3 regions of the Paenibacillus rhizolycopersici genome follow, and region 2 is predicted to be linked to each of the others. Evidence: riboswitches for the same ligand, from Rfam matches in the RefSeq annotation. Region 2 holds a riboswitch; each other region holds the start of a gene.
The links. A riboswitch is a leader RNA that binds a small molecule or an ion and turns the genes downstream of it on or off. The one in region 2 is predicted to bind glycine.
Positions count from the first base shown of each region.

Region 1: another riboswitch for glycine. It lies ahead of IM700_RS21250 (amino acid permease); the one in region 2 lies ahead of gcvT (glycine cleavage system aminomethyltransferase GcvT).
Region 3: another riboswitch for glycine. It lies ahead of sdaAB (L-serine ammonia-lyase, iron-sulfur-dependent subunit beta); the one in region 2 lies ahead of gcvT (glycine cleavage system aminomethyltransferase GcvT).

Region 1 covers NZ_JADCNN020000030.1:30,137-40,640, forward strand. Annotated here, with positions in the region: gene IM700_RS21220 (alpha/beta fold hydrolase) at 110-988, shown strand; gene IM700_RS21225 (malate:quinone oxidoreductase) at 1,047-2,558, opposite strand; gene IM700_RS21230 (DUF2975 domain-containing protein) at 2,894-3,376, shown strand; gene IM700_RS21235 (helix-turn-helix domain-containing protein) at 3,390-3,602, shown strand; gene IM700_RS21240 (DUF817 domain-containing protein) at 3,592-4,416, shown strand; gene IM700_RS21245 (helix-turn-helix domain-containing protein) at 4,458-5,363, opposite strand; gene IM700_RS21250 (amino acid permease) at 5,445-6,824, opposite strand; glycine riboswitch at 6,959-7,039, opposite strand; gene IM700_RS21255 (SDR family NAD(P)-dependent oxidoreductase) at 7,137-7,934, opposite strand; gene IM700_RS21260 (MmyB family transcriptional regulator) at 8,112-8,963, shown strand; gene IM700_RS21265 (TetR/AcrR family transcriptional regulator) at 8,999-9,565, shown strand; gene IM700_RS21270 (ABC transporter permease) at 9,698-10,504, shown strand, end outside.
Region 2 covers NZ_JADCNN020000005.1:23,564-34,067, reverse strand. Annotated here, with positions in the region: gene IM700_RS07160 (DedA family protein) at 1-507, shown strand, start outside; gene IM700_RS07155 (undecaprenyl-diphosphate phosphatase) at 550-1,407, shown strand; partial or broken gene IM700_RS07150 (VOC family protein) at 1,496-1,913, opposite strand; gene gcvPB (aminomethyl-transferring glycine dehydrogenase subunit GcvPB) at 2,092-3,621, opposite strand; gene gcvPA (aminomethyl-transferring glycine dehydrogenase subunit GcvPA) at 3,609-4,973, opposite strand; gene gcvT (glycine cleavage system aminomethyltransferase GcvT) at 4,992-6,122, opposite strand; glycine riboswitch at 6,221-6,339, opposite strand; glycine riboswitch at 6,343-6,442, opposite strand; gene gcvH (glycine cleavage system protein GcvH) at 6,691-7,086, shown strand; gene mtnB (methylthioribulose 1-phosphate dehydratase) at 7,193-7,867, opposite strand; gene proC (pyrroline-5-carboxylate reductase) at 7,934-8,794, opposite strand; gene IM700_RS07115 (glutamate-5-semialdehyde dehydrogenase) at 8,843-10,090, opposite strand; gene proB (glutamate 5-kinase) at 10,129-10,504, opposite strand, start outside.
Region 3 covers NZ_JADCNN020000001.1:279,877-290,380, reverse strand. Annotated here, with positions in the region: gene IM700_RS01225 (ABC transporter permease) at 1-465, opposite strand, end outside; gene IM700_RS01220 (ABC transporter ATP-binding protein) at 452-1,165, opposite strand; gene IM700_RS01215 (sensor histidine kinase) at 1,288-2,412, opposite strand; gene IM700_RS01210 (response regulator transcription factor) at 2,409-3,098, opposite strand; gene sdaAA (L-serine ammonia-lyase, iron-sulfur-dependent, subunit alpha) at 3,256-4,137, opposite strand; gene sdaAB (L-serine ammonia-lyase, iron-sulfur-dependent subunit beta) at 4,154-4,825, opposite strand; glycine riboswitch at 5,009-5,135, opposite strand; gene IM700_RS01195 (S8 family serine peptidase) at 5,635-10,504, shown strand, end outside.

The sequences.
Region 1 (10,504 bases), on a different contig from region 2:
TAACCTAGTGTCGTTATAACCATCATAACATCAGGGATTCGGGACACGAAACCGAAAGATTGCATGAATGTTATATGCTGAAGGTATCACATGCGAGGGAGCGATTCGAATGAAACATCAGAAGCTTGTCGCCTTAGCCGATGGTTCAACGTTGGAAGTCGGCCTAACCGGAAAACCCGGAGGCAAAACGATCATGTTGCCTATAGCCAAAAAATCCGCCTACGGCCAAGAGGCGGAAAGCCTTAGGATGTGGGGCGTTGATCCCGAGTTAGGCAAGCGCTTCGTAGAGGGCTTGTCCGATCAGTTTCAAGTTCTGCATTTTGATTATGAAGGGCATCGGTTTCAACACCCTGCGCCCGATCATTTGACGCCGGAAAGTATCGTGCTCGATTTCCTGCGCATCGCCGACGAGATGCAGATCGAAACCTTCAGTTATTACGGCTATTCCTGGCTGGCCCTAGCCGGCTTACAGCTGGCGATTCGGACGAACCGGCTGGATAGCTTGATCATGGGGGGATTTCCGCCTTATGGAGGACCCTACCGGGAAATGTTGACCGTCACTGCCAAAACTCATGAACAAGCGCTGAACGCTTCCCCGTCCTCGAAAGAACCCCTACAGGACTTCGGCAACCCGGAAGAAATCGATTGGGATCAGGTTCAGGTGGCACTCGATTCGAAGCAAACGAAGCAATTTTTGACCCTGTATCTAAGCTTGATCGATTTCGACGACACCTCCGTGCAGGAGAATATAACCCTTCCGAGACTTACCTTTGCCGGCGAAGCGGACTGCATCGTGTATGGCGAGAACTTTGGGAGCGTAACTGTCGATATCGCGGGGACATTACGTAAGCATGAACAAGCGTTACGCCAGCTCGGCTGGGATGTGGCGATCTTACCGGGGAACGAGATGGACCATACGAAAGCCATGCAGCCTGGCACTGTTCTGCCTGTGATCCGACCCTGGCTGGCCGCGAATTTATTAAACTAATGGAAAGAGCTAAGCTCGGTTTGACCCGGCTTAGCTCTTCTACATGATGCAGAACAAATTATGATACCGAAACGGCTTGTGGCTTGGTTTCCGATAAACCAAGTGCCTGTGATGTTGCTCGATGGACCGATTGAAAGAGGTCCGGATTTTCCGACAGCGAATAGCCAAATGAAGGAATCATTTCTTTGATCTTAGGCTTCCAGGTTTCATACTGCTGCGGGAAGCATTTCTCGATAACCTCCAGCATGACTTGCACCGCGGTCGAAGCCCCCGGAGAAGCTCCAAGCAATGCGGCTATCGAGCCATCGGCGGCACTGACGACTTCCGTGCCGAATTGCAGCGTTCCTTTGCCGCCCTCCACTGTATCCTTGATGACTTGCACCCGCTGACCGGCTACGATCAGATCCCAATCCTCGCTCTTGGCCCCCGGTACAAAGTCCCGCAGCTCCTCCATACGTTGTTCCTTGGACAACATGAGCTGCTGAACCAGGTATTTGGTCAGTGACATCTCCTTCACCCCGGCGGCCAGCATCGTCAGAAGATTATGCGGTTTGACGGAGGTGATGAGATCGAATAGAGAGCCGGTCTTGAGGAACTTCGGCGAAAAGCCGGCAAAAGGTCCAAACAGCAGCGCCTTCTGATTGTCGATGAACCGGGTGTCCAGATGCGGAACGGACATCGGTGGTGCCCCAACCGAGGCTTTACCGTAAACCTTGGCATGGTGATGCTCTACGACTTCCGGATTGTTGCACACCATAAACAACCCGCTGACAGGGAAGCCGCCGATCCGCTTCCCTTCCGGGATGCCGGATTTCTGCAATAAATGCAAGCTCCCGCCGCCAGCACCGATAAAGACGAACTTGGCGGTATGGCGCTGGGTCACGCCGCTGCTCAGGTCCTTCACTTTCAACTCCCACAACCCGTCCGGCGTTCGCTTCAGCTTCTTCACACTATGCTTGTAGCGGATGTCCACGTCCTGTTCTTTCAAATGATCCAGCAGCATCCGAGTTAAAGTCCCGAAATTTACGTCCGTGCCCGAATCGATCTTCGTCGCCGCAATCGGCTCCTCCGCCTTCCGTTCCTTCATCATCAGCGGAACCCATTCTCTCAGCTTCCCAGGATCATCGGAGAACTCCATCCCCTGGAACAGAGGATGCGAGGATAAGGCTTCGTAACGTCTTCTGAGGAATTCTACATTCTGCTCCCCACGCACGTAGCTCATATGAGGCAACGGCATGATGAAATCCTGCGGATTCCGGATCAGATGGCGTTGAACCAGATAAGACCAGAACTGCCTTGACACCTGGAACTGTTCATTCACTTTAACCGCCTTGCTAATATCGACGGTTCCGTCCGGCCGCTCCGTGGTATAGTTCAACTCACACAACGCGGCATGACCAGTTCCCGCATTATTCCATTCGTTCGAGCTTTCCTCCCCTGCCCGGGCAAGTTGTTCAAACACCGTGATGTTCCAGTCCGGCGCCAATTCTTTCAGCAGGGTCCCTAACGTCGCACTCATAATTCCGGCACCAATCAAAATAACGTCTGTACTTGTTTGTCCGTGATTCATGTTTACCGTCCCTTATGCCCTTATTTTGCTGAAAGGATGTAAGCGCTCTCGAATTGCTCTCGCTACAACTCTGGAGACGAGCCGGCCCACACCTTTTCCGTAAAAATTGATTTGATTTAAGTGTAACAACAATAGTGAGGGATTGAAATATTAATTTCTAAGATATTTAATAATTGATTTTTTTAAGCCATCCAAAAAGAACTTATCGGGCACTCTTAACAAAAGCATCATTTATCGATATATACATTTCATTTATTAATAAATATTTATTGATTATCGATAAAAAACATGCTAAATTAGCTTCGACACTATCACTACGCGAGGTGCTGTTAATAATGAAACGTGAACAAGGCTCTACCCTTTTCTTAAGAGGCGTCGTATTCCTGATGGGGATCGCGATCCTTGCTGTATGCGCGCTAGGGGTACCCACGATTGCCAAGGAATTGGTGGAGTATTATCCGCCATACATCTACCTGACTCTGCTTATTCCCATGTACGCTTCGGCTATTCCTTTCTTCTATGCGCTATACCAGACGCTGAAGCTATTAAGCTATATCGATAAGAATACCGCATTCTCCGAAGCCTCGGTGAAGGCTTTAAAGAGCATTAGAAACTGCGCGATCGCCATCTGCATCTTGTATGCGGTTATCTTGCCGATTCTGTTCATCATTGCGGAGAAGGACGATGCACCGGGACTCGCCGCTCTCGGGCTGGTCATCTGTTTCGCTTCTCTCGTTATCGCCGTCTTTGCGGCCGTGCTTCAGAGGCTCTTAAGAAATGCTATCGACATCAAATCGGAAAACGATTTAACGATCTGAGGTGAGGGAACCCATGGGCGTAATTATCAATATCGACGTCATGCTGGCAAAACGGAAAATGAGCGTCACGGAGCTTTCGGAGAAGGTCGGCATCACGATGGCGAACCTCTCTATCTTGAAAAACGGGAAGGCCAAGGCCATTCGGTTCTCCACCTTGGAAGCGATATGTAAGGCGTTGGATTGCCAACCCGGCGATATTATGGAGTACCGAAACGATGAGGAGTAGCCTGAGTCAATCCCTGAACAAAGGGGAGTTGCGCGTAGGTAAACGCCTTGATCATGCCCTTCGGCAGTTGGTGCGCTTCGGCTGGCAGCAGGCATTGTCCTGTGTGTTCCCCGTGGTGATTTTTGCATCGCTGGCTTTGACGCAATTTCTTCCGCTGCCTTGGCTCCCCCGTTATGACTGGCTGCTGCTGATCTGCCTCGCCATGCAGGTTTGGATGGTTCGTTCGGGACTGGAAACCCGCGACGAAGTGAAGGTCATCACAGTCTTCCACTTGATCGGATTGGCGCTGGAGATGTTCAAGGTCCACATGGGTTCTTGGGCATATCCCGAGGAAGGCTGGACGAAGGTGAACGGCGTGCCCCTCTACAGCGGGTTCATGTATGCCAGTGTGGCGAGTTATCTGTGCCAGGCCTGGCGACGTCTGAAGGTGGACCTGGTCCGCTTCCCCCCGCTCTGGCTGGTCGTCCCGCTGGCCGCCTCCATTTACCTGAATTTCTTCACCCACCATTATTGGATCGATGTTCGATGGTGGTTGTCGGCGCTGGTGCTACTCGTCTTCTGGCGGACCTGGGTCACCTACGAGGTTGGCGGCAAGCCCTACCGGATGCCGTTATCCCTCTCCTTTGTGCTGATCGGCTTCTTTATCTGGATCGCAGAGAATGTCGCTACATTCTTCAGCGCCTGGAGGTACCCGAACCAATCCGACGGCTGGCATCTCGTCCATCTCGGCAAGATCAGCTCCTGGCTTCTGCTCGTCATTATCAGCTTCCTGATCGTTGCGGCACTGAAGCGGGTGAAGGGGCAACGGGAATAAGCAAAAGGCCATCCAGCTCACAGCAGGATGGCCCTTCCCCTTTATCCCTTCTTCTTAACCGGTCGCAGTACGGCATACCCGTAACCTTCCGGGTAATGGCGTTGATAGTCCTGCTTGATCTCTTCATCCCATTCGTACCCCAGTTGGCTGGGATCAAAGCTCCAAGCAACCTCCTCCACCGTGCTCATCACCGCCCCGTTATCCTTTAGGTAGTCAAACGGCGGATGGAAGAACACCAAGTATTCCGACTCCGGGATCTCCCGGTACTCCATTCCTTCCGGAATCGGTCCGTCATATTCCAGGGGAACCGGGATGCCGTACAGATACCCTTTTTGGCCGTCCCGGTAAAACCATCCCGCCGTCTGCCCCAACTGCCCCTCCAGGGTATGGTTGGACATGCTCTCCAAGGTTCCGCTGACTTCGTCGCAGGAGTGACCGTTCCCCCAGAAATCCCCATAGTTGTTGACGGCCAAATCCCAGATCCCGATAAACTTATGGGCCGGAATGAATTCGACTTTGATCTCCGCCGGTTGCAAGTGAACTTCGCTCATGTGATCCCGCTCCTTGATCCAATAATGATAAGGCGAGAAGACTTCCTGACGAATCGCTAAGGGAATGGGCCTTGGCGCCTTTCGGTAGGCCGCAGGGGTGAGCTGGAAAGCCTTCACGAACGCCCTCGTAAAAGCCTCCTGCGAGGAGAATCCATACTTTACGGCGATATCCAGAACCCGCTGATCCGTGTCGCGGAGCTCCATGGCGGCACGGCTGACTCTTCGCGTCCAGATATAATCCCGCAAGGTCACCCCCGTGTACTGGTTGAACTGTCTGGAGCAATAAAACGGGGAGTACCCTAGTGCGTCCGACATCTTTAATAGAGACGTCTCTTCCGTGATGTGCGTCTCCACCCAATCCACCATGCGTTGCACCGTCTCATTCCATTCGTACATGGAAGCCCTCCTCCTTTCACCCTGATCATATCACCGGGAAATTTCACAAATTTGATTCGAGTTGCAAAGCTGGAAACGCCGCTACAGATGAGTTTGCTCTAGGGGTGCAGGAGTTGCCTGTTCTTTGCGCTTTCTCATCGCATGCAATACGAACAATAGAATGAACCATAATGGAGTCAACAATAGGGCCGGACGCGTCTCATCCGCAAACAACATAATCAGCAGGATCGCCGCAAACAACGTGAGAACGGCATAATTGATAAAAGGGGTAAACGGCGCTTTAAACTTTGACTTGGCCTGCAGCTCCGGTTGCGTTCGCTTATAACGAATATGGCACACGAGCACCACGCCCCACACCCAAATAAAACAAATGGCACTGATCGTCGTCACGATGCCGAAAGCTTGCCCCGGGATCAGTTTGCTTAACAACGCCCCGACGGAAATGACCAGCGTAGAAATCAGCAGCGCGTTGCCAGGCACATGGTTCTTGTTCAATTTCGCCATCCGGGTAGGAGCTTGATTATTCTTGCTTAAGTTATACAAGATCCGGCTGGTCGAGAACATCCCGCTGTTACAAGCGGAGGCGGCCGAGGTCAAAACGACGAAATTAATGATTCCCGCGGCAATCGGAATGCCGACCAGACTAAACGTCTTCACGAACGGGCTCTCCGCCGGAGTCAGCCCCGTCCAGGGGTTAATGCATAAGAGGGCGATCAATGCGCCAACGTAGAAGAATAAAATTCGCAGCGGAATTTTATTGATGGCGGATGGGATATTTTTCTCCGGATCGGAGGTTTCCGCAGCGGATACCCCAACGAGCTCCACGCCAACATAGGCGAACACGACCATTTGGAAGGAAAGCAAGAAACCGGTTATTCCGTTGGGAAACAGCCCCCCATGCCCCCAAATATTCTTCACGGTTACGGCCCCAGCATCGGTCTTGAATCCGATGACCAGCAAAATCACACCGATGGCGATTAACACGAGAATCGTCACGACCTTAATTAACGCAAACCAAAACTCCAACTCGCCGAAATTTTTCACGGTCAATAAGTTAAGCCCCAGCAAGATGATCAAACAAATAACCGCCGGCACCCATTGCGGGATATCAAACCAATATTGCACGTACACCCCGACGGCAATGACGTCCGCCATCGCTGTCATGATCCAGCAAAACCAATACGTCCACCCGGTAACGAATGCAGCCCGCGGCCCAAGATAGTCTTCGGCAATGTCCGTGAACGATTGATAACCGGCCTTGGACAACAGCAGCTCTCCCAATGCTCGCATGACAAAAAATACGGCGATCCCCACAAGGAAATAGGCAAAAACGATGGAAGGCCCGGCCAGTTGGATCGCTTTCCCTGATCCTAGGAATAACCCGGTCCCAATCGTTCCTCCTATAGCGATCAGTTGAACATGTCGATTGGCTAAATCTCTCTTTAATTCTTGTTGCGCCACCCCTAACTCCCCCTTAATTCTTCATGATTGACTACATGTGAAATATTGAACAAATAACGCCAAAAAAAAAGAGATTGGATGCGCTCCAATCTCCGGATCATAAGAATAATAAATAACCTAAATAAACAATTATTTAGTACTCTTCTGTCCTTTTGCCTGAGATTGTGAACCCTTCGGCGCCGCGGAATCTCCGCAGTCTCTCCAGAAGCTGCTCCGACTATAGTGTGATCCATAGCCATCATAGCTTGCGAATTATTCAATTTTTTCAAATACTACTCGCGGATAAATATTTTGTCAATAACATTCCTTCCATTAGTTCTTCGGTCTTGTCATGCGTTCCATGATCAGGGCCACTCGGCGTCGGCTTACAAATCGGATCATTTGAGCCATAAACGAATTGGATCGGCCCTCGATGATAAAGCTTCGCCCTTGGTCAATCCCGCGAAATCCGGCCTGCACTACCTTTTCCGGTGTAGAGAGCTTGTTGCCTGCAGCCATGTCTGCACCACTGCCGACCGCATCGAAGAATCCTGTGTCGGTTGCCCCTGGGCACAGTGCAAGCACGCGAACGCCCCTTCCCCGCATTTCCGCCCACAGCGCTTCAGAGAACGAAATGACAAACGCCTTGGTTGCGCCATAAACGGCCGAATATGCACAAGGCATAAAGGCGGCCATCGAAGCTACATTCACGATGACTCCATCCCCTCGCTGCAACATATGGGGCAGCAAACGATGCGTAAGATCGACTAACGACGCCGAGTTCAGCATGATTTCCTCCTGCTCACGACCCGGGTCGAGCTCCTCGAAGCGTCCATGTGTACCGAACCCAGCATTGTTGATCAAAATATCGACCGTCAAGCCCAGTTCGGCAATTTGATCGGCTAGTTGACGAGGAGCATCTGCTTGGGACAAATCGCAAGCCAATACAACCGCCTGCACCCCGTACTGACGTTTAATATCCCCTGCAATGGCCTCCAATTTATCCTGGGATCTTGCGACCAGCACGATGTGACTGCCCCGGGCTGCCAATTGTTTGGCATATACTTTTCCGATCCCGGATGAAGCCCCGGTAACTAAGGCCAACTTATTCGAATATTCATACTTATTCATGAAATAACCTCCTCCTATGGACAACACTTCGTGTCTTCAATGATCTTCATCTTATCTTCGCCAGGAGGAGGCCAGCCACATCATGTTTATACTATTAATGGAATTACCCGGTAAAGGCGATCTCTTGTGGCAAGAGTCACGGAACTGAGACTATAATGGTCTTGGGGGGTGAAAAATGTGAATGTAAATCGGACCTCATCCGCATTGGGGGAATTCATCAAATCCCGTAGGGAACGGCTGCAGCCTTCCAACGCCGGGATCAAGCCACTTCCCGGACGTAGACGTACCCCGGGCCTGCGAAGAGAAGAAGTCTCCTATCTCGCGAATGTCAGCTTGACCTATTATACCTGGCTCGAGCAAGGCAGAGAGGTTAACCCTTCACCTGAAGTGTTATTAAATATCAGCAACGCTTTGATGTTGGACGAAGACGAGCGAAAATATCTATTCCGCCTCGCCAATCTCGACCCGGCCAGCGCTGGAGTTGTGCACCATCGCGAAGGGTCGGATTTTAGTTTCATGCAAACCATCGTCGACCAAATGGTGTATCCCTCCTTCGTTACAGACGAAGGCACGGATGTCATCGCCTGGAATCGGGCAGCTAAACTGATTATCGCCGATTTCGGCCGTCTACCCAAGAACGAACGGTATATGCTGAATGTCCTTTTTTTCAGTGCAGATTACCGTGAGAAGCTGGTGAATTGGGAGGAATTTGTCCGATTCAGTACGGCTACGCTTCGGGCCAACTTAGATCTATATCAAGATCATCCGCTGTACATGGAAAGATTAGAACGTCTGAAACGGCACAGCAAAGAATTTTCTCGTTTCTGGGAGCTGTATGAAATAAAACAAAAGCGGGTGTCCACCGCATTATTTCGTCTTCCGGGTGCCCAGATGATGGAGTTTAAGGTCCATTCCGCCTCTATCGATAACAATCCGGGGATGCATTGGTGTTTCTTTGTTCCCGTACCTGGAACGGGCACGGAAGAGAATTTATTGCGCATGCTGGAGCAGGCTGAGACGGATAATTAAGCTTTGCACCGCGGTAAAGAAAGGAGGAATGACCCATGGCCAGAAAACAATCCTACTCCCATTCGGAGCTGCTAGACCTAACGAAGCGTTTGGTGCTGGAGCGCGGTTATGACGGGTTTAATCTCAAGCTGCTCTCGGAACACTTGCCCGGTGCACGAAGCACGATCTATCAATATTATGCCAATAAGGATGAGATCATTGCAGCCTGTATGAAACGAAGCATTGGGGCCATCCTAGAGAAAGCCTCTGCCCTTGACGAAACCGACTCCATGCGAGCCCTTCAGGAGTTGCTTGACATCTACCTCGAGGAGTTCCAGTTGCATCAGCTCTTAGCCGATGCGTACAAAATCAAAACAACCGCATCGGAGGCCGCGCGCAGGGATATCGAATATGTGGAGTCCGCGCACGAGTTTCTTAAAGTCCAGCTCACCCGTCTGTTTCAGAAAGCCCAGCAAGAGAAGCACCTCAGAGAAGACATCCCCCTCCCTGTGCATGTCGGCATGTTCTTCAATCTCATCAACACGCCGAATATGATGAACGTTCCCGTCCCCGAGTGGAGCAGGATGCTGTTTCAAATATGGATGGGTGGGGCCAAGCAGTAAGGGCGAAGTCCTTCCATATTTTAATTTTGACACAGGTGTCAAAATGGTGTTTAATCAAGAGGTAGTCATGAAGTGATATCTGATATCCAATTTGACACTAGTGTCATAATACAGAGTGAGGAGCTGAATTACATGTTTTTAGCGATGAGAGAAATCCTGCATAGCAAGCTGCGATTTTCGATGATTGTCATTATTTTTGTCATGATGGCTTGGCTGGTCTTTATCCTGTCGGGATTGGGGAACGGGTTATCATCGCTGGCTGCGTCAGCGTTTAAGAATATGGAAGCCGATTATGTGGTCTTCGAGCAAGGCTCCCAGAATTCCATGAGTAAGTCTCTGTTATCCGATCAGTTGGTAGAGGAAGCCGAGAAACTGCCGAACGTCATTGCGGCAGCTCCTATGGGAAGCACGATGGCGACGGCCCTGAAAGGCGATAGCACGAAGAATGACGATAAAGTCGATATCGCGATCTTGGGCATCGTTCCCGGCAGCTTCCTGGAGCCGAAGGTCATCGAGGGCGATAAGCTTACGAATGATCAACGGACTGGCGTCATCGTCAATGTTTCGATGAAGGAAGAAGGATTTAAACTCGGAGATACGTTCAAATTGGACGGTTCGACAGAGGCTTTGACGATTATGGGGTTTGTTGAGAATCAAACCTATAACCATCTGCCGGCCGTATTTATTCCGATGCCGGAATGGCGCAACATTGCATTCGCCGCGCCCGGCTCCGACAAAGGGATTGAGGGTCCTGTCAATGCCATCATGCTGCAGGGATCCAAAATTGACCCGAATACCATCAGCGACAAGCTTGGGAATACGGATACCGTGACGCGTGCCAAAGCGGTACAGGGCATGCCGGGCTATAAGGAGGAGAATGGCACGATCCTCATGATGCTGGCCTTCTTGTTCGTCATCTCCGCATTTGTGTTGGGTGTA
Region 2 (10,504 bases):
TTCATGACCACCTACACGAGCATGACGCCGGTAGGGGTGATCGTGTTCTCGACACTGGGTTCGGTGCTAGGCGCCGTGATTCTGTATGGGATCGGATATTTGGTTAACGTCGACCGATTGGAAGGGTGGATCGAGCGTTACGGACGGTTCCTGCGTCTGAAAAAAGAAGACATCCGCCGCGCAGATGCCTGGTTCGATCGGTACGGTTATTGGACGGTGTTGTTCTGCCGGATGATTCCGTTAATCCGCAGCCTGATATCCATCCCGGCCGGCATGTCCAAAATGAAATTCGGCCTGTTCCTGCTGTTCACAACCATAGGGACGCTGATTTGGAACGTGGCACTCGTCTTGCTTGGCGCGGCAGTAGGGGGATCTTGGGAAGAAATCGTAGCCTTTATGGACGTCTATTCGAACATCGCTTATGCCGTGATTGCTTTAGGTATACTGTTCGTGGGCGTACTTTGGCTGCGTCGAAGAAAAAGCGGAGCGCGGGAACATCAAAACTGAGGAATAAAATACGGAACAACCTTTTAAAGGAGCAAGCATATAATGAATTTGTTGGAACTGATAAAAGCAATTATACTTGGCCTGGTGGAGGGACTCACGGAGTTTGCTCCGGTGTCTTCCACGGGGCATATGATCATTGTTGACGATATGTGGCTGAAAACCGGGGAATTGCTCGGTTCAAAATACGTGGCGAATACGTTTAAAGTCGTGATTCAACTCGGTTCGATCCTGGCCGTCCTGGTCGTATTCCGGAATCGATTTATCGATTTGCTGGGGCTGTCCCGATGGATGCCGGGGAAGGCTGGGCGAGCATCGGCAGCTGGTGGACAAGCGGGGCCGCGGCTTAAGTTGATGCAGGTGATCGTTGGCTTAATTCCAGCCGGAATTCTGGGGGTATTGTTCGAGGATTATATCGATGAGTATCTATTCTCAACGGCGACTGTACTGATCGGTTTGGTTGTGGGGGCGTTGCTGATGATTGCCGCCGATCGGTTCGCGCCGAAGCGGGCGAGTGTGGAGACTGTCGATCAGATTTCGTACAAGCAGGCGTTTAGCATCGGCTTGTTCCAATGCCTGTCGATCTGGCCGGGTTTCTCGCGTTCAGGCTCGACGATTTCCGGCGGGGTACTGCTAGGCTTAAGTCACCGCGCGGCGGCTGACTTCACCTTTATCATGGCCGTTCCGATCATGGCCGGGGCTAGCTTGATTTCGCTGGTGAAGAATTTGGAGTATTTCACGATCGATGCGCTGCCGTTCTTCGTGGTTGGCTTTATCAGCGCCTTCGTGTTTGCGCTGTTGTCGATCCGTTTTTTCCTGAAGCTGATCGATCGCATTAAGCTGGTTCCGTTTGCGGTGTACCGAATCGTGCTGGCAATCGTGATTTGGGTGGTTTATTTCTAAGTCGACGAATCGTCGCGAAGAAGACGCCGGGCAAGATGCCCGGCGTCTTGCTTTTTGAACCCTAGTACGAGCGTGCTCTCCGTTAGCCTTAGTCTTGTGCCTCATCCATGTTCATACAGTTAATGGCCCACAGATGGCCGTCCAAGTCCACGAAACCCCAATGATACATGGACCCATGATATTCTGGATCGGCATGCAATTTCCCGCCTAAGGAGAGCGCAGTGTTCACGATTTCATCGACTTTTTCCCCGGCTCTCAAAGGCTAAGGCGATCGTCATCTGTGCATACTTGCTCGTATCGACGGACTCCTTCTCCGTGAGCGTATTAAAGAATGATTGATGGATCAGCATGATCTGCAGGTTGTCGCCGATCACGATGGCTGCCGAACTCTCGTTCTCGGGGAATTGCGGGTTGAGCTCGAATCCGAGTCCGATGAAGAACGCTTTCGATTGTTCTACATTTTTTACGGGCAGGTTAAAGCTCGTGAATGCGGAAGTTAATGCCATTTTCAAAACACCTCTTCATCAAATTAGTTTGTGTTCATTTATGCCTTCGTGTATATAGACGAGAGCCGATCCGGGAAATTATCGGTCTCATGGATGTGGAATTCGGATATCCACCATTTTATCCAACACAAAAGAGATGCTGCGAAATTACAGCATCTCTTTTGTGTGTTATTTGGGTTCACCCGCAGGCGCAATTCAATACCGGCTTCCGGGCAGCGCCGGTTTCGTCCAGACGCGTAACCGACGTCGTGTGAGGAGCGTTCCGCAGCAGATCCGGATTCGTCTCGGCCTCCTGAGCGATAGCGATCATCGTATCAATAAAACCGTCCAACGTTTCCTTGCTTTCCGTTTCCGTCGGTTCGATCATGATGCATTCCTCCACATTTAACGGGAAGTAAATGGTTGGCGGATGATAACCAAAGTCCAGCAGTCGCTTGGCGACGTCCAGCGTGCGGATACCGTATTTCGCCAGCCCGCTGCCGGACATGACGAATTCGTGTTTGCAGGGTTGATCCGGGTACGGCAAGTCGTAATAAGGAGCCAAGCGTCTCATCATATAGTTGGCGTTCAATACGGCGTTTTCCGAGACCTGACGGAGTCCTTCCGGGCCGAGACTGCGGATATAGGCATATGCGCGGACCAGGATGCCGAAGTTGCCGTAAAAAGCTTTCACCCGACCGATCGAGCTGGCCGATCCGGAGGTTCCACCATCAGCTAAATCATTCGCAGCCCCTTCAGTACGCGCGCCGCGGATGGCGTACCGCCCAGATTCGTCTTGGACGATCCGTGGCTCGGGAAGAAACGGAACCAGCCGCTTCTTGACGCCGACGGGACCGGCGCCGGGGCCTCCGCCGCCATGCGGGGTGCTCATCGTTTTGTGCAGATTAAGGTGCACAACGTCAAAGCCCATGTCGCCGGGGCGGGCGATGCCCATGATCGCGTTGGAGTTGGCGCCGTCATAATACAACAGACCGCCGGCTTCATGCACAATCTCGGCGATCTCTACGATTTGTTCCTCGAACAAGCCTAGCGTGTTCGGGTTGGTGAGCATCAGCGCAGCCGTGTCTTCGCCGACAGCCGCTCGCAGCGCGTCCAGGTCCACCATGCCGCGCGCGGTGGACGGGATGGTCACCGTCTCGAACCCGGCGACCGAGGCGCTGGCGGGGTTCGTGCCGTGCGAGGAGTCCGGCACGATCACCTTGGTGCGTTTCTCGCCGCGGCTTTCGTGGTAGGCGCGGATCATCATCAGGCCGGTCCATTCGCCATGGGCCCCGGCCGCGGGCTGCAGCGTCACCTCGTCCATGCCGGTGAGTCCGGCCAGGTCCAACTGCAGGCGATACATCAGCTCTAGCGCCCCTTGCACGCTTTCCTCCGGCTGATACGGATGGATTTTGGCTAAGCCGGGGTAACGAGCCACATCCTCATTAACCTTCGGATTGTATTTCATCGTACAGGAGCCAAGCGGATAAAATCCGTTATCTACCCCGAAATTACGGCGGGATAATGCGGTATAATGGCGAATCACGTCCACCTCGTACACTTCGGGAAAAGCCAATCGCTCGCTCCGCAGCATGCCTTGCGGCACCAACTCTTCCTTCGGGACGGCCGGAACGTCGCATTCCGGCAAGGAATAGCCGATCCGGCCGGGACGGCTGCGCTCAAATATCAATAATTCATCGGATTGTGCCGTCTCTTTTACTTCGAGCATATCGATTCCTCCAGTACGCGGGCGAATTGGTCGATTTCGGCTTTGCTGCGCTTTTCCGTTACGGCGATCAACAGGTGGCCGCTCAGCTCGGGGTAGCTGCGGCCCAGGTCATAGCCGCCAATAAAGCCGGCGGTGAGAAAATCCTTCTGCAGCCGAACTGGATCGGCCTCCTTCGGCAGTCGAAGAACAAACTCGTTGAAGAACGGCGATTCAAAAGCTGCGCTGATACCGGGGATAGCGGTCAATTCTTTTTTTGCATAATGGCTTTTCTGCAAATTCAGCTCCGCAACCTCGGCCATTCCTTGCTTGCCCAATATAGACAGATAGACGGAGGCGGCCAGGGCGAGCAGCGCCTGATTGGAGCAAATGTTCGAGGTTGCTTTCTCGCGACGGATATGCTGCTCGCGGGCTTGCAGCGTTAGCACGAACCCGCGTTTACCGTTCCGGTCGGTCGTCTGCCCGACGATTCGGCCGGGCATCCGGCGCATGTGCGCCTCCGATACGGCGAAGAAGCCGCAGGTCGGGCCGCCGAAGGAGGGGGCCAGCCCCAGCGGCTGGGCATCGCCAACGACGATGTCGGCACCGAGCTTCCCCGGCGCTTCCAACAAGCCAAGCGCGAGCGGATTGCTGCTGACGATCAACAGGCTCCCATGCGCATGAGCCATTTCGCCGATGGCGCGGAGGTCCTCCAGGGAACCGAAGAAATTCGGGTTCTGAATCAGCACGGCGGCGGTGTCTTTCGTGATGGCCGCGGCGAGCGCTTCGCGATCGGTAACGCCTTGCGTCCAGCCGACCTCGACGATCTCAAGGTTTAAGCCATGGGCGTAGGTAGCGAGCACTTCACGGGCCTCCGGATGGACGGCGCGGGAGACGAGAAGCTGCTTACGCTTGGTAGCGGCAGTGGCCAGGTTGCCGGCCTCGGCCAAGGCGGTAGCTCCGTCGTACATGCTGGCGTTGGCGACCTTTAGACCGGTTAACTCGCAGATGTAGGATTGGAACTCAAAAATCGCCTGCAGCTCGCCTTGGCTGATTTCCGGCTGGTACGGGGTATAGGCCGTATAAAATTCCGAACGGGAAATGACATGCTGAATGACGGAAGGGATGTGGTGGTCATAAAGGCCGGCACCGAGAAAGCTGGCGAAACGATCGGTATCGGCATTTCGTCCGGCCAGTTCGGAGAAGTGCCGGGTCAATGCGTATTCGTCCAAACGCGGGGATACCGGGAGCTCGCCGTGAAAACGAATGCCCTCCGGAATGTCGCTGAACAGCTCCTGTACGGAGCTTGCGCCGATGGTCGCCAACATTTCCGATTCGTCTTGTTCAGTTAATGGCAGGTAACGGTGTTTTAACATCTGATTGCTACTCTCCTTTCACCGCTTAGCGGATAGGTTTCGGCGATAGAACGGCAACGGGATGACCTTGGCCTTCAGCCGCTTGCCACGGATGTCGATCTCGAGGATCGTGTCCGATTCGGCGTAACGGCTTGCGAGGATCGCCATCCCGAGGTTCTTTTTCAAAGTCGGCGATTGCGTACCGGTAGTTACCTCTCCAATCGGTTCTTCCGAGCCTTCGGCGAACACCGGATAATGCGTACGGGGGATGCCGCGATCGATCATTTCGAGGCCGACCAAGCGGCGAGGGATGCCGTCTCCCCGCTGATTGACCAGCGCATCGCGACCGATAAAATCACCTTGTTCCAGCTTCACGAACCGATTCAGGCCTGCTTCAAGCGGGGAGATATCCGGTCCTATCTCCTGCCCGTAGAGTGGCAGGCAAGCTTCGAAGCGTAACGTATCTCTGGCGCCAAGCCCGGCAGGGAGAAGGCCGTGCGCTTCTCCGGTTTCCATCAGCACATCCCAAAGTGCTTCCGCATGTTCAGCAGCCACGTACAACTCGAAACCGTCTTCACCGGTATATCCGGTGCGCGACAGCAGCACGGGAATACCGGCAATCCGCGCGTCCCGAATAAAGGTGAACGGACGCAAGGCTGAGGGGTCCATCCCTTCGCAAAGCGGGGATAGCAGAGCGGAGGAGAAGGGCCCTTGTACGGCGAGTAAAGCCGTCTCGTCGGACGCATTGCGCATCGTTACGCCTTCAGCGGGAAGGTGTCGCTGCAGCCAATCCCAGTCTTTTTCGATATTGGAGGCGTTAACCACCAACATGTATTTTGTCTGCTCTAGCTTGTAGATCAACAAATCGTCCACCACACCGCCATCAGGATAGCAGAGCAGGGTGTACTGAGCTTTTTCCGGCACGAGTAGGTCCACGTCGTTGGTCGTCATGCCTTGCAAAAAGCGTTCCGCCCCAGGCCCCTCCACGTAAAATTCGCCCATATGCGATACGTCGAATAACCCGGCGCGCTCGCGCACGGCTTCGTGTTCTTTCTGGATGCCGCTGAACTGCACCGGTAGCTCCCAGCCGCCAAAATCGATGCAGCGAACTCCTTCATATTTCGCATACCTGGAGTAGAGCGGCGTACGCCGCAAAGCGGATTCGGACATTACCATCACCTCGAAAGGGCCGGATCGGCCAATTTTGGGAAACCAAAAAAGGACAGGCCAAAGAAAATACCGTCAGTTTACCTAACGGATCTTCCTGGCTCTGTCCCTTGTACCTGAGAGTTACCCTGCTAAGGCTCTAAGACTTGCGCAGGTTTCCCCTTGGGTGATTCGCATGAGAGTTGTAAATGAACTACCTCTTAGCGAATGCTCTCCAGAGTTGCGTCCGGCAGAAGTCCTTTTGCCTGAGAGATTCACCGCATGGCGGCTTGCTCCTTCGGCGTTACAATATGGCCTATTGTAATCTCTCCCCCTGCCATCAATCGCAGCTTACACATCTCATTAATACTCAAAACCAGCCTCTATGTCAATAAAGTTATCATAATAATTTTAATATATTTCGTTTGTTGGAAAAGGTTACGCTTACATTTTGATAGACTCTATCATTTGTGTTAATAATATTGACATGAGAGCTAGGTTTGGAATAATCTGAACGAAGAAACATCAAGATCGAGAATCGGCAAGTTCAGATGTGGGACGATAGATCATCCGGAAAGAGGAGGAGCTAGTCTTGGCCAATGAGATCAGGGGAAACATGTGGTACAGCGATGAACATGAATGGGTGCTTGATTTGGGGGACGGTACGGTAAAAATCGGCATTTCCGATGTAGCTCAACATCGATTGGGGGATATTGTGTTCGTGGAGCTACCCGACCCCGGGCAGGAGATCGAAGCGCAGGACGGTATCGGTACCATTGAATCCGTCAAGACGGTCGCCGATTTGTTTACGCCGGTCAGCGGTACCGTGGTGGCAGTGAACGGAGAGCTGGATACCGCACCCGAACTAGTGAATGAAGAGCCGTACGACGGGGGGTGGATGGTACACATTCGTCTGAAGGAGGATCCGAACCTCGCGCTAGCAAACTTGATGGATGCCAAGGCGTACGCGGAATTTATCGAGAGATAAGTTGATTATTCATTCGCACGAATCAAAACTCGCGGCCAGCAATAAAGCGGAAGAACCGGATTTTCGATCGGCTTCGCCGCTTATCGCATGCCGCGAGTTGTTGTCATCAAATATGGCGCCCTTTGGAGGGTAAGAGCAGAGAACGGTACAGCACTTCAAACATAAACTCCAATGCTTCCAAATGACGTTTTGCCTCCCTGAGGCCGGAGCCCCAGGCATAAATCCCGTGGTTTTGCAGCAAAAACGCGGGAACGCGGGAATCCAGTCCGCCCGCAATTCGCTTCAGAATTGTTGAGAGTTCAGCGGCGTTCGGCAGGATCGGCACTCGAATCTCCGTGCTCGTCTCCCAGATTCCTATTCTTTTTAACAGCTCATTGCCCTTGAGTGGTACTCCGCCATCGGCGTTGAAATATTCACTAAGCAAATTGTTATATGCCGTATGTACGTGAACAATCGCGCCGCAGCCGGTCAACCGGTAAATTCTCGCGTGAACTGGCGTATCGGGGCTTGGTTTCAAACGGGTCGGCTCGCAGGGCTCACCCGCGGCATCCACGAACAGGACGCCTGCCCGTAGGGAAGACTCCTCTAACAGCTCCGGCCGTTCCGTCTCGTCGACCGTGACCGCAAACGTATACCGGTCCGGCGCCCAGCCGCCAATCCGCACCGACAAGCTTCCGCTGGAAGCGGGGAACCAGCCGCGGGCCAAGAATTCCTCCCGCAAGCGATTTACCGCGTCCAGTGCCGTTACTTTTTCTTCCCATGGGATGTCGCCGTTACTCATGCTGCCGTCCCCCTTTCGAACAAACCTTAAGCGAGACTCCGGCCTTCGGCTATCGTGATGCCTTTCCTATAGCAATGCCCGCTTCACGGCTTCGCCCATTTCCTTTGAACGTTCGGCAGCCCGGTGGACCGCAGCTCGTACGTTCGGCTGGAAACTGCCGGATTCCAGCACGCCAATCGCTGCTTGCGTCGAGCCGTTCGGCGAGGTGATGTCCGCACGCAACTTGGTGGGCGCTTCGCCGGTTTCCGCCATCATCAAGGCGGCGCCCAACACCGTTTGCACCGTCAGCTCGCGAGCTTGTTCGGCCGTTAAGCCGCCCTCGATACCGGCTTCAATCATCGCTTCCATCAGGTAATATACATATGCGGGTCCGCTCCCGGATACGCCCGTCAAAATTTCCATTTGTTCTTCGGGGATAACACTTACCATTCCGACCGCCTCGAACATCGACAACACCTGGGCGCGGTGCTCCTCGGTCGCTTCCGGTGAGAAGGAGATCCCGGTCGCTCCATGCCCAATGGAGGAGGAGGTGTTTGGCATCGTGCGAGCTACAGCAGCCTTCGTGCCGAGCAGGGCTTGAATCGTGGCGATGGACAAGCCGGCGATCAGGGAGACAATCAACTGACCCTCTCGTAAAAGCGGCCCAAGACCAGCCAGAGCTTCGCCGGCGTCTTTAGGTTTCATCGCCAGGACGATAATCGATGCATCCCGCAGATATACCCGCTTGGCGTCTTCTTCGATCGCCGTTTGGACTTGATAGGTTTGCGATAAGTAATCGAGCCGTTCTCGGTTCGAGCGGTTCAGCATGACAATTTGGCCCGCGCTGGCAACTTGCTTATGGAGCAAGCCGCGCACGATGGCTTCGGCCATCGATCCCGCTCCATAAAAACAGATGGTGGAGGCGGCTAAAGTAGGATTTGTTTTCATAGGGAATGACCTCCTAAAGAATATTGGGATAAAGGGGAGTATAGCTTGTTATTGCCGAATTTGCCCGTTCCCCTGAACGATATATTTGCTCGACGTGAGCGCGGTTAAACCCATGGGCCCCCGAGCATGCAACTTCTGGGTGCTAATCCCGATCTCTGCGCCGAACCCAAATTCAAAGCCGTCGGTGAAGCGGGTGGAGGCGTTATGATAGACCGCGGCCGCATCCACTTCCTGTTGAAACCGCTCGGCATTGGCGGGGTCTTGGGTGACGATGCATTCGGAGTGTTTCGTACCGTAGCGGGCGATATGCGCCATCGCTTCGTCGAGGCTGCGAACGATTTTGACGTTAAGAATATAGTCGTTGTATTCCGTAGCGAAATCCTCATCTGTGGCAGGTACAGCCCATGAGATCAGTCCTCTGGCTGCCTCACTGCCTCGTAGCTCAACGCCGGCTTCCTTGAAACGTTCCGCCAGCTCCGCCAAGTGGCGTTTGGCAAAATCTTCATGAACCAGCAGCGTTTCCATCGAGTTGCAGACCGAAGGGCGCTGGACTTTGGCATTCAACGCGATATCCTTTGCCATTACGGGATCGGCTGAGGCATCTACATACGTATGGCAGATGCCCGCACCCGTCTCGATCACCGGCACCGTGGCGTTTTGCACGACCGTTTGAATCAGCGAGCTGCCGCCGCGTGGGATCACGACGTCAAGGAGCCCGTTCAGCTTGAGCATTTCGTCGACGGAGGATCGACTCGGATCTTCGATCAGCTGTACAGCTTCAACCGGAACTCGGGTGCCCGCGAGCGCGACATGGATGACCTCCACGATTTTGCGGTTGGAAGACAATGCGGAGGAACCCCCGCGCAGCACTACGGCGTTCCCAGTCTTCAGGCATAATCCCATCGCGTCAACCGTGACGTTTGGCCGGGCTTCATAGACGATCCCGATGACGCCAAGCGGGACGCGGCGTTTAACGATATGCAGACCGTTCGGGCGGTCGAGGGTCTCCAGCACGTCTCCAACCGGATCCGGGAGTTCGGCAATTTGCCGCAGCCCCTCGGCGATGCCTTCAATACGTTCCGGCGTTAAAGCCAGGCGGTCCAGCATCGAGGAAGACGTTCCGTTGTCGCGTCCCCGTTGCAGATCTTCCTCATTTGCTGCGAGAATGGCATCGGTACCGCGCACCAGGGCTTCGGCCGCCGCCAATAGGGCTTCGTTTTTTTGTGCCGTCGTTAATCGGTTCAGTACGGCCGCAGCCTTGCCAGCTTGTTCGGTTTTTTGTCTCACTTCACTCATGGGTATACCTCCTTGATATCAGCTGGGGATGAGAATATTTAGGCTTTAAGCGAAATCCATTCGTCCCGGTGGATGACCTCCAGGCGATGGACGGTGTCCATCTTTTTAACGACCTCGGTGCTGGGAAGCCCGAGAATGCCGTGGAGCTGTTCCACGTCATAGTTGACAATGCCGCGTCCCAGTACCTCACCATCGGTACTAACGACCTCCACAACATCGCCGGTATGAAAATGTCCACTCGCGGCTTTAACACCGACCGGAAGCAGGCTGCGCCCGCCACGGATCAACGCCTCTTCAGCGCCAGCGTCTACCGTCAGCGTCCCGATCGGGGTGGAGAAGAAGCCCAGCCACTGTTTCTTCCGCGGCAGCGCCGCGCCATGGGCCTCAAAGTAGGTGCCGCGGCCGTCACCGCGC
Region 3 (10,504 bases), on a different contig from region 2:
CTTGGCTCCCACTTCATGAGGCACTCCGAGCAAATCCAGCACCCAGGTACTTGTTGCAATCCCATTCTCCTCGGTTGGCAAACCGCCTTTCTCGAATCGGACGAAGCTGTGCTTCGCCTCGTTCTCGTCGATTTGATCGATTTCCAGCGCCGTACCGCGAAATACGTCGCTCGTCGCACGGCCAACCAGTACGGATTGGCCATACTCTTTGATCGACGGGTGCTGCCGGATCTTCTCCGCCTCTGCGGGAGTCAAGTATTTAAAGCTGCCGTGATAGTCGCCGCCGGCCGTCTTCATTTTGGTCAACTGCATCGATTCGTTGATACTGAACGCCATCGTAAACACCGAAGTAAGCAGCAGCGTCGTCAGGATGATGGCACTGACGATCATTGCGTTACGCGGCAGATTTGCCTTCAAGCTTCGGTTGACGATGGTTGTGATTCCTGTTCGTTTATTCGTGGTCATTCGACGCCCCCGCCCCTCTTCCGGCACGGTTGGAGCGGCTGACGATTTGGCCGTCCTCGATCCGCACGATTCGATCCGCGGTGAGCGCGATCTCTTCATTGTGCGTAATCATCACGATCGTCTGGTGGAATCGTTCGCTCATCTGCTTCAGCAGAACCATCACTTCCTGGCTTGTTTTACTGTCCAGGTTGCCGGTCGGCTCGTCCGCCAAAACAATGGAAGGCTTGGTGGCCAGCGCCCGGGCAATCGCCACCCGTTGCTGCTGTCCGCCAGACAGATTCGCTGGCAAATGGTACATCTTATCGGACAGCCCAAGCGCACCGATCACCTGCTCCACATGCTCCCGATCTACGCGAGTCCCGTCCAACTCGATGGGCAACACGATATTTTCGTATACATTCAAGATGGGAATCAGATTGTAGCTTTGAAATACAAAGCCGACTGAACGTCGCCGAAAAATCGTCATCTTCTCGTCATTCATGGCATAAATATCGTTTCCGTCCACATGCACCTTGCCTTCGGTGGGACGGTCCAACCCGCCCAGCAGGTGGAGCAGCGTGCTTTTTCCGCTGCCGCTTGTGCCAACGATCGCAACGAATTCGCCTTTATCCACGCTTAGCGTGATCCCATTCAGCGCCTGGACGGCGTTAGACCCTAGGCCATACGTTTTCTTTAACTCTTCAACTTGCAGGATCGGCATACCGGTTTCTACCTCCCAACAAAAAATCCTGTACCTTATTCGTACAGGACTTACTGTAGCAAACGAATCTTTCGTTCGGATGTCCGAAAAATAACAAGATCGACATAATCCATCATTTTCACTTATAGGCTAGGTAAAAATAAAGAGAATACCGAACCCTCGCCTAGCTTGGACGACACCTTAAGGTACCCGCCCTGCGCCGCGATAATCTCCCGGGCCAGATACAGGCCGATTCCGACGCCTTCCTGCTGGGCCGCTTGCTTGCTACGATAGAAACGCTTGAAGATATCGTTCCATTCTTCCTCCGCGATCCCCATGCCCTGATCAGCAACATCGATGCGGACGAACATTTCGCCCGCCAGCGCCGAAATATGCATGCCGCTCCCAGCGGCGCTGTATTTGACTGCATTTTCCAGCAGGTTAAACAACGCTTCGCCCGTCCATTTCGGATCGTGCCTTGCCGAGATAACCGGGTCACAGTTAATTGAGATTGGGATCCCTTTGCGCTCTGCGCTTGCATAAACCTGAGAGACCGCTTGCGTAATCGTTGGAATCAGCGGCGATACGATGGTTTGCAGAGCGATCATCCCCGCCTCGAGCCGGGACATTTTGACCAAGGACCCGATCAGCCAATCCAGCTTGGCAGCCTGCGCCTTGATCTGAGTCGCATACTGGCGGGCCTCTTCGCCCAAATTCGGGACTTCTCCCAGCAGTTCCCCGTATAGCATAATGCCGGATAGCGGCGTTTTCGTTTGATGTGAAATATCGGAGAGAAGCGTCTGAAGATGGCCCCGCTCCGCTTCGACCTCCTCTTCGCGCGCCCGGGCCAGCTCGACATAACGGATCACCTTGTTCTCGAGCGCGGAAAGCTCCGTCTCTTCATAACCGGTGAGCCGCTGTTGACCCGCGATCGCGGTATCCACGATCTCATATGCTGCACGGATGGCGTTTGCGGACCTGGCCCGCAACGTCCAGGCGAATGAACCGGCTATGAGGAGCAACGCCGCCGCGAAAACGATGGGGATCCAAATCGGCGGGGTAAACACTTCCCCCGCCCATACCCAGGAAGCCAGCGGATAGCCCAGCACGAACAGGACAAACAGCGCACCGTAGGCTACGTAAACCCAATCGAAGGCCAACCCATTCCGGCGCGGTGAACCGGTCAGTCCATCCGTCCGCGGAGGAATGTGACGTGCTGCGAACTTGGCAAGTCCGTGCTCTCCGTTAGTCGCTCCATCGGTTGTCATGTCTGCACCCCCGCATCGGCCCAAAGGTATCCCAAGCCGTAAACCGTCTTGATATATTGGGGCGCAGCGGGATCCTCCTCGATTTTAGTCCGCAATCGCTTGATCGTGACGGTCAGCGCATTTTCATCCACAAATTCGGAATCTTGCCCCCATACGAGATAAATCAACTGCTCCCGGGGCAGGACTTGTCCCCGGTGGTTCACGAGCGCTTTCAGCAGCTTTTGTTCCGTCACACTAAGCGAGATGGCTGCGCCTTCCTTGCGGTAATCCATTTTGCCAAAGTCAAACGCAAGAGAACCGATGTTCACTTTATCCTCGCGGCTGGGGTCGCAGCGCCGAAGCACAGCCATCACCCGAGACCGCAGCACCATTAGGCTGAACGGTTTCGTGATGTAGTCATCCCCTCCCATCTCGAAGCCCATCACGATATCGGACTCCATATCGTTCGCGGTCAGGAAGATGACTGGCACCCGAGAAGCTTCCCTAAGCTTGGCGCAAAAGTCCAGGCCGCTTCCGTCCGGCAGCCTGACGTCGAGCAGCACCAGATCGATCCCGCCGGCCGCAAACCTTTCTTCCGCCCCCGCCAGATCATAGGCCTGCTCCACGGCGACTCCGTCCCTCGCCAATGTCAATGCGATCCCTTTGTTTAAGCCCACATCATCTTCAACAATCAGAATGCTCGTCATGATTCCGTACTTCCTTTCCTTCCGGTCATTCCTACAAGCAAATTATACATGAACGTAACCTCGGGTAAATCGTTTAACTATGACATAGATCCAACAGAAAGCGCCGCAACCCGATTTGCAGGCCGCGGCGCTTGGATTTAGAAAGACAGGTGACATTTTACTTCTTACGACTCCGCAGCTCCTTCATAATTTTGCGACCGGTTGGCGTTTGTGCCAGCCCGCCTTGCGCGGTTTCGCGGTGGCGGCTGGGCATCGCCGACCCGACCTCCAGCATCACGTCGATGACTTCGTCCGATGGGATTGCGCTGCGTACGCCGGCCAACGCCATATCGGCGGCTGCCAGTGCGTTTACCGCGCCGAAGCCGTTGCGTACGATGCAGGGAATCTCCACCAAGCCGCCGACGGGATCGCAGATCAAGCCCAGCGTGTTCTTGAGCGCGAGGCCGACGGCGTGCACCGCCTGCTCCGGCGTCCCACCGCGCAACTCGACCATCGCCCCGGCTGCCATTCCGATCGCCGAACCTATTTCGGCTTGGCAGCCGCCTTCCGCGCCGGAAATAAACGAGTTGTTGGCGATCACGTAGCCGATGGCCCCGGCGCTGAACAACCCGCGCACGAGGTGCTCATCTTCCCAGCCGAAGCGCTCCTGGGCGCTGACGAACACGCCCGGGATGATGCCGCAGGAGCCCGCCGTCGGCGTAGCGACGATCCGCCCCATCGAGGCGTTAACCTCCGACACCGCCAGCGCATAGGCCATGGCCTGGCAAGCGATGTCGCCGACGGAGGCCTCACCACGGCTTCGATAGGTCTCGACTCGTTTGGCATCGCCGCCCGTCAGACCGCTTGTGGAGACGATGTCCTCCGTCAGCCCCTTGCGTACCGCCGATTTCATGATTTGATAGTATTCGCCCATGGCGGCCAGGATCTCAGCCTCCGATTGCCCGCTCTCCGCCGCCTGATCCTGGATCATGATGCCGGATATCGTCTGGGATTCCCGCTCGCACAACCCCACCAGTTCCCGCAAATTTCTAAAACGCATCCTGCCCACTCCTTTCTTATCTCGTCAGATCGATATAAGCAACCTGGTTGACATGCTCCAGCGACTCAATCGCCTTCATCAGTTCCGATGGGATCGGCGAGTCGGCTTCCACCACGGTCAATGCTTCGCCGGTGCGTCCTTTCCGATCGGTAATGATGTAGCCGATATTCACGTACTCCCGGCTGAACAAGGCGGTAATGCCCGCCAGAACTCCTTGGCGATCGGCATGGGATACGACCAGGGTCGGCAGCTCGCCCGAGCTCTTCACCTCAAATCCGTCGATGCTGCGGATGACGATCGTCCCACCCCCGATGGAAGCGCCCGTCACCTCCGTATGCCGACCGTCTTGGCCGGTTAGTTTTATTTTTACCGTATTCGGATGAGCTCCCGGCTGTACTCCTGTGGTAAAGGTCACCTCGACCCCTTGCTCTTCGGCGTCCTGCAGCGAATGACGAATTCGCTCGTCGTCCGTGCGGTAATCGAGGATGCCGCCAACAACGGCCAAATCGGTACCGTGTCCGCTGTACGTTTCGGCAAAAGAGCCGTAGAAGCAAATCGCCGCTTCCGCCGGCACGCTTCCAAACAGCTGACGGGCAAATCGTCCAATCCTCACCGCCCCGGCCGTATGTGAGCTGGAGGGCCCGATCATCGCGGGACCGATAATGGAGAACACGTTTTTGAATCGCATGGATTAATCTCTCCCTTGTTTACATTCAAGATGACCAAGCCGCCTATCACGAAAAAGAGACAGAACAAAAAGGCCGCTGCCCTTCTGCTCTGTCCCCGTTACCTGAAAGTTTAATGTTCCCGGAGAACCATTGGCCCGGGATCCATGTACCTCTTGGGTGGCTGATCGCTCTCTCCAGAGTGGCGTCCGATCATGGTCCTTGTACCTGAGAGATTCGGTTGCCGATTGCAGGACCGGCCCTTTGCTCCTTCGGTGCCGCTCCTCGGCTTACCCTAGCGGTACGCCCAGCGGACTCTCCCATCATCCTCATTCGCCTGTATGAATTGTATTAATGTAAAACGAAGTTAGCAAGATGTCAAGATAACTCACATAACGTTGCGTATTTCGTCAATCTATTTTAGTCATATTTTCCTATTTTTATGTGAAAATATGGTTATTTTTCATATAGAACCACTTGTATCCTTAATTTTACAGATATATACTATCCCCAACAACTCCAGATTTTACCTTATTTTATGAATTGTTGAAAATAAGGTGTACTCCGCGTCAACTTTCCTTCACATCACGATCACTTAGATTTCCGTTACGCCTCTCACTCCGCATCCGGCTTCAACTACAACTTCTCATCCACCATGGTGTACCCGCATTTGCATCAGCCACTTTGATGAAGGAGGTGATGAACAAAGGGACGTTTGCTCTTGCTTGATCCGTTTTCAGGCATAACGTGTCCGGACCTTGCTGAACGTTGCTCCGGGCGGCCGCCAAAGGATGTCTGCTGCACTTAAAACCTCATAAAGGGAGTGAAGAAGTTGATAAATCTCAAGAGATTTCGCAAATCTTTCTCGCTTGGCATGTCGATCCTTCTAGCGTTGACCCTCGTTCCCGCAGCCTCCGCCGACAGCAGTGGAGTTTCGGGAAAAACCAGCTTGAAATCGACCGCGCCTCACGTGGCTGAAGCCAAAATCGACGCCAAATTGCAGACTCAGTTTAAGCAGGACGACTTCGTCACCTACCTTGTCAAACTCAAAGAACAAACCGATACGGCCTCGGTCGCCAAACTGGCTCTCCAGAAAGCCACGCTGGAGAAAGCCACACCTTCCGCCGCGAAGCTTTCCGCTCGAACCTCCGTCGTCAGCGCGCTTCGCGAAACCGCCTCCCGCAGCCAATTCGCGTTGGAGGATTACTTGCAGAAAGCCCAGCAATCCGGAGACGTAAAAGACTACCAAAGCTACTTTATCGTAAATGCCATGGCGGTGACAAGTACAAAAGAGGTACTGGAGCAAATCGCCCTTTTTCCTGAAGTGGAGAAGATCCTTCCGAATGAAGAGCGTCACTTGCAAAAGGTCGAAATCCATAAAGAATCGGCAATGCAACCTGCCGTAGAGGCACCATCCGTAAAACCGGCTGACGGTAAGTCGTCACCGCTGGACGGTGCAAGCAAGGACCCCTCCACCGTCACGCCTAGCAGCGTCGAATGGAATATCGCTCAAGTCAATGCCCCCGAGGTTTGGAACATGGGCATCGACGGGACAGGCATCGTCGTCGCCAACCTCGATACCGGCGTCGAGCTGAACCACCCGGCCTTGAGAAGCAAATGGCGTGGATTTGATGCCTCGGGCAATATCGTCGACCCCGAGCTTAGCTGGTATGATCCGCATAGCCATGCTTCACTGCCGACGGATGGCCACGGCCACGGCACGCACACCATGGGAACGATGGTCGGTTCGGAGCCGGACGGCTCGAATCAGATTGGGGTCGCGCCGGGAGCCAAATGGATCGCGGTCCGCATCTTTAACCCCTCCACCACGGACGCGATCATCCTCGATGGCGGCCAGTGGCTGCTGGCCCCGGTGGATGCCGAAGGAAATCTCCATCCGGAGCTCGCTCCCGATGTCGTCAACAACTCCTGGGGCGGCGGACCTGGCATCGACGAATGGTTTCGCCCGATCGTGCAGGCTTGGCGAAGCGCGCAGATTTTCCCCGAGTTTTCGGCGGGCAACGTTGATGAATTCAACCCGGGCGGCCCCGGTTCCGTAGCCGCACCGGCCAACTATCCCGAGGCATTCGCCACCGGCGCCACGGACATTAGCGGGAATTTGGCCGACTTCTCGTTGCGGGGCCCCTCGCCTTACGATGAAGTTAAACCGGAGGTTTCCGCACCGGGCGTGAACATCCGCTCCTCCGTTCCCGGCGGAGTCTATGAGGGCGGCTGGGACGGCACCTCGATGGCAGGTCCGCATACGACGGCGATCGCCGCGCTGCTGCTGCAGGCGAACCACTCCCTCACGGTAGACCAACTGGAGGATATCCTGACCAGCACGGCCACGCCTCGGACGGATAGCGAATATCCCACCTCGCCCAACAATGGGTACGGGAGCGGGATCGTCAATGCGCTGGACGCCGTCGGCTCCGTCCTGCAAGGGGTCGGAACCGTCTCCGGGCGCGTAGTCACCGCCGGAGAGGACCTGGACGAGCCTACCTTGGAACATGCGCCGCCTACTTTAGTATATGAAGGCTTCGACGTGACGCTTTCCGCACGCGTCAGCGACGATGTCGCCGTCACATCGGTCGAGTTTTACGCCAAGGAAGCAGGAACCAGCCATTATTTATACCTTCCGGCCAAACGGGTTTCCGGGAACGAGAAGGACGGTGTATATGAAGCCACCGTACCCGCCTTCCTAATCGGGACGGCTGGACTTGAATATTACATTCGGGTGAACGACTTCGGCAACAACGGGTTTGACAGCAAGCCGTACGCCGTCACGGTGTCGGCCGGCATCGCGCCCGGGTATCTCCAGGATTTCGAGACGGAGACCACCGGGTTCCAGTCTGGCGGTACCGGGAACACCTGGGCCTGGGGAACGCCGGTTAGCGGACCGGGCAGTGCCTATTCCGGCGACAAGGTGTATGCCAGCAATTTGACCGGAAGTTACGCCTCCGGTGCCGATTCTTATCTGCTGACGCCGCCGATCGATTTGACGGATAGTCCGCGTGGGGCGCTTCTTTCTTTTAAACATTGGTATGACCTGGAAGCAGGGCGCGATTTCGGCACGGTGTACATCGCTTCCTTGGATTCCGACTACGCCTTCGTACCGCTGGCGGAATTCACCGGCACGAGCGGGGGCTGGAAAACGCAATACCTGGACCTGCGCGACTATGCCGGTCAGCAGATTTACTTGCAGTTCGGACTGAGCAGCGACGGCTCCGTGCAGAAGGCTGGCTGGTACTTGGACGACCTGTCCCTGCAAACACCTGACGCCATCGCACCTGCGGCACCGACCGATCTGACCGGCTCCGTCAACTTTGCCGGAAGCGCCGAATTGTCCTGGTCCCCGTCTGTCGATGAAGACGCGAAGTTGTACACCGTCTATCGCTCGACCACTTCGGGATCCGGTTATGCGGCCATCGGAACTACCTCGCAAACGGAATTTACCGATACGGCAACCGAGACCGATCATACCTACTATTACGTGGTTACCGCTACGGATTACAGCGACAATGAAAGCGCCAAGTCCAATGAGCTGGAGCTGGCGGTCGTGCGTCCGGCGACGGTATTCAGCGACAACTTCGACGGCAGCAGCGACAATGGTTGGACGCACAGCGGGACGAGGGACGAATGGGAACGCGGCACTCCTGCAGAACCTGGACCGGCCGGCGCGGTCTCGACGCCAAACGTCTGGGGGACCGACCTCGACAACAACTATGAGAATGGAGCAAGCGCCTCCCTCGTCTCTCCGACGATCGATTTGAGCGCCATCAATAATGCCACGCTGCTGTTTGATCAGTGGTTCGAAATCGAAACCAATTACGATAACGGCTATGTGGAGATCAGCTCCGACGGCGGGAACACGTGGAACGAGCTGGGCAAATTTTCGCACAGCACCAACGGCAAGCAATGGAGCTCGGTTTATTACAATCTCGATGCTTACGCCGGAGAACAAGTCAATGTGCGGTTCCGATTAACGACGGACGGCAGCGTCGTGAAAGCCGGCTGGTATATCGACAACGTTCAGGTGCTTAGCGCGAATACGCCGGAATCTCTGGTCACAAAAAACGTGCTTGGCGAAGCAGGCACGAAAACGGACAAGGTGGTGAAATCCGGACCTGCCTTTAAACTGACCCGTATGAGCAAGACCGAATACGAACAGCTCGTGAAGTCCGCGAAGCCTGCCGGAGACATCGGCATTAGCAGCTTGCCGGCTAATGCTACCGTAACGGTGCTGGAAACCGGACGTTCGGTGAAAACCGATCCCGCCACCGGACGGTACAGCTTGAACCATGTCGCCGGAGATTATACGCTGAAAGCGGAAGCCTACGGATATTATCCGCAAACGGCGAATGTTACCGTTGCCGATCAGACAAATGCCAAAGTGAACTTTAATCTGCAGCCGATTCCGAAAGGAACTCTCGGCGGGACGATTACCGACGAACGCACCGGAGAGCCGATTTCTGGCGCTACAATCATGGTGCTTGAAGACGCGACGATCGCCCCTCAAACGACTGGAGCCGACGGCAGCTTCTCGTTCGAGGTGCTGGAAGGGACCTATACGTTGTCGGTCAGAGCGGCCGACTATTACGGGAATACGCGAACCGTTACGGTACCGCCGAACGGAACGGCCGACGGCTCGTTAGCCCTCAAGCCTTTCGTGGGCTTGCCGGGCGAAATCGCCTACGATGATGGCACGGCGGAGAATGCCTGGGCCTTCAACGCGGCCAACAATGCGTGGGCTGTACGCATGACGCCGGACGCCGGCGCGGCGCAAGTCACCGGCGCGTCGATCCGATTCTGGAACACCGAATGGCCGGTTCCTGGCGGAACCGCCTTCCAATATGCCGTTTATGATGCATCGGGACCGGGCGGGGCACCGGGGCGGCAATTAGCCGGTCCTTATGACGGCACCGCGCTGCGCAACGACCAATGGACCGTGCTCGAATTGCCGGAGCCGGTCACCGTCGAAGGCGACTTCTATATCGTGTATATACAAACCTTGGCCGGAACGAGCGCTCCGGGAGTAGCCACCGACGAAACCAGCCCGAACGCCCATCGCAGCTGGAATCGGATCAGCGGAACATGGGCCTTGACGGACGAAGAAGAAGGCAATTACATGATTCGCGCCACCGTGCGCTATCCGGTCAACGCGCCGATGATTACGTCTCCGTCGGACGGGGCTTACACGAATCAATCCACCTTCACCGTCACCGGAACTTCGCCGGCCAACAATGCCGACGTTAAAGTCTACAACGGCACGGAGCTCGCGGGAGAAACCACGGTCGAGAACGGACAATTCAGCCTGCCGATCGAACTTCACGATGGAGCCAACGCCTTGTCCGCCGAAGTGATCATGAACGGGAAAACAACCGACCGTTCTCTGCCAGTCACGATTACGCTGGACACCACCGTTCCAGATCTGGATGTCGTTTCGCCGGCAGATGGCTTCCGCACCAATTCGGAGGTGCTGAATGTGACGGGTTCGGCGCTCGATGAGTTCCTGAGCAAGCTGACTGTGAACGGACAAGAGGTACCGCTGGAAGGCGGCGGCGCATTTGCGTACCGCTTGCTGATCAATGCGGGAGAGAATCTGGTTACCGTTACTGCTTCGGACCTCGCTGGGAACGAAACGACGGTCACCCGGACCGTCTACGTGGATACCGAGCTGCCGGAGATCGCCAATCTGTCGC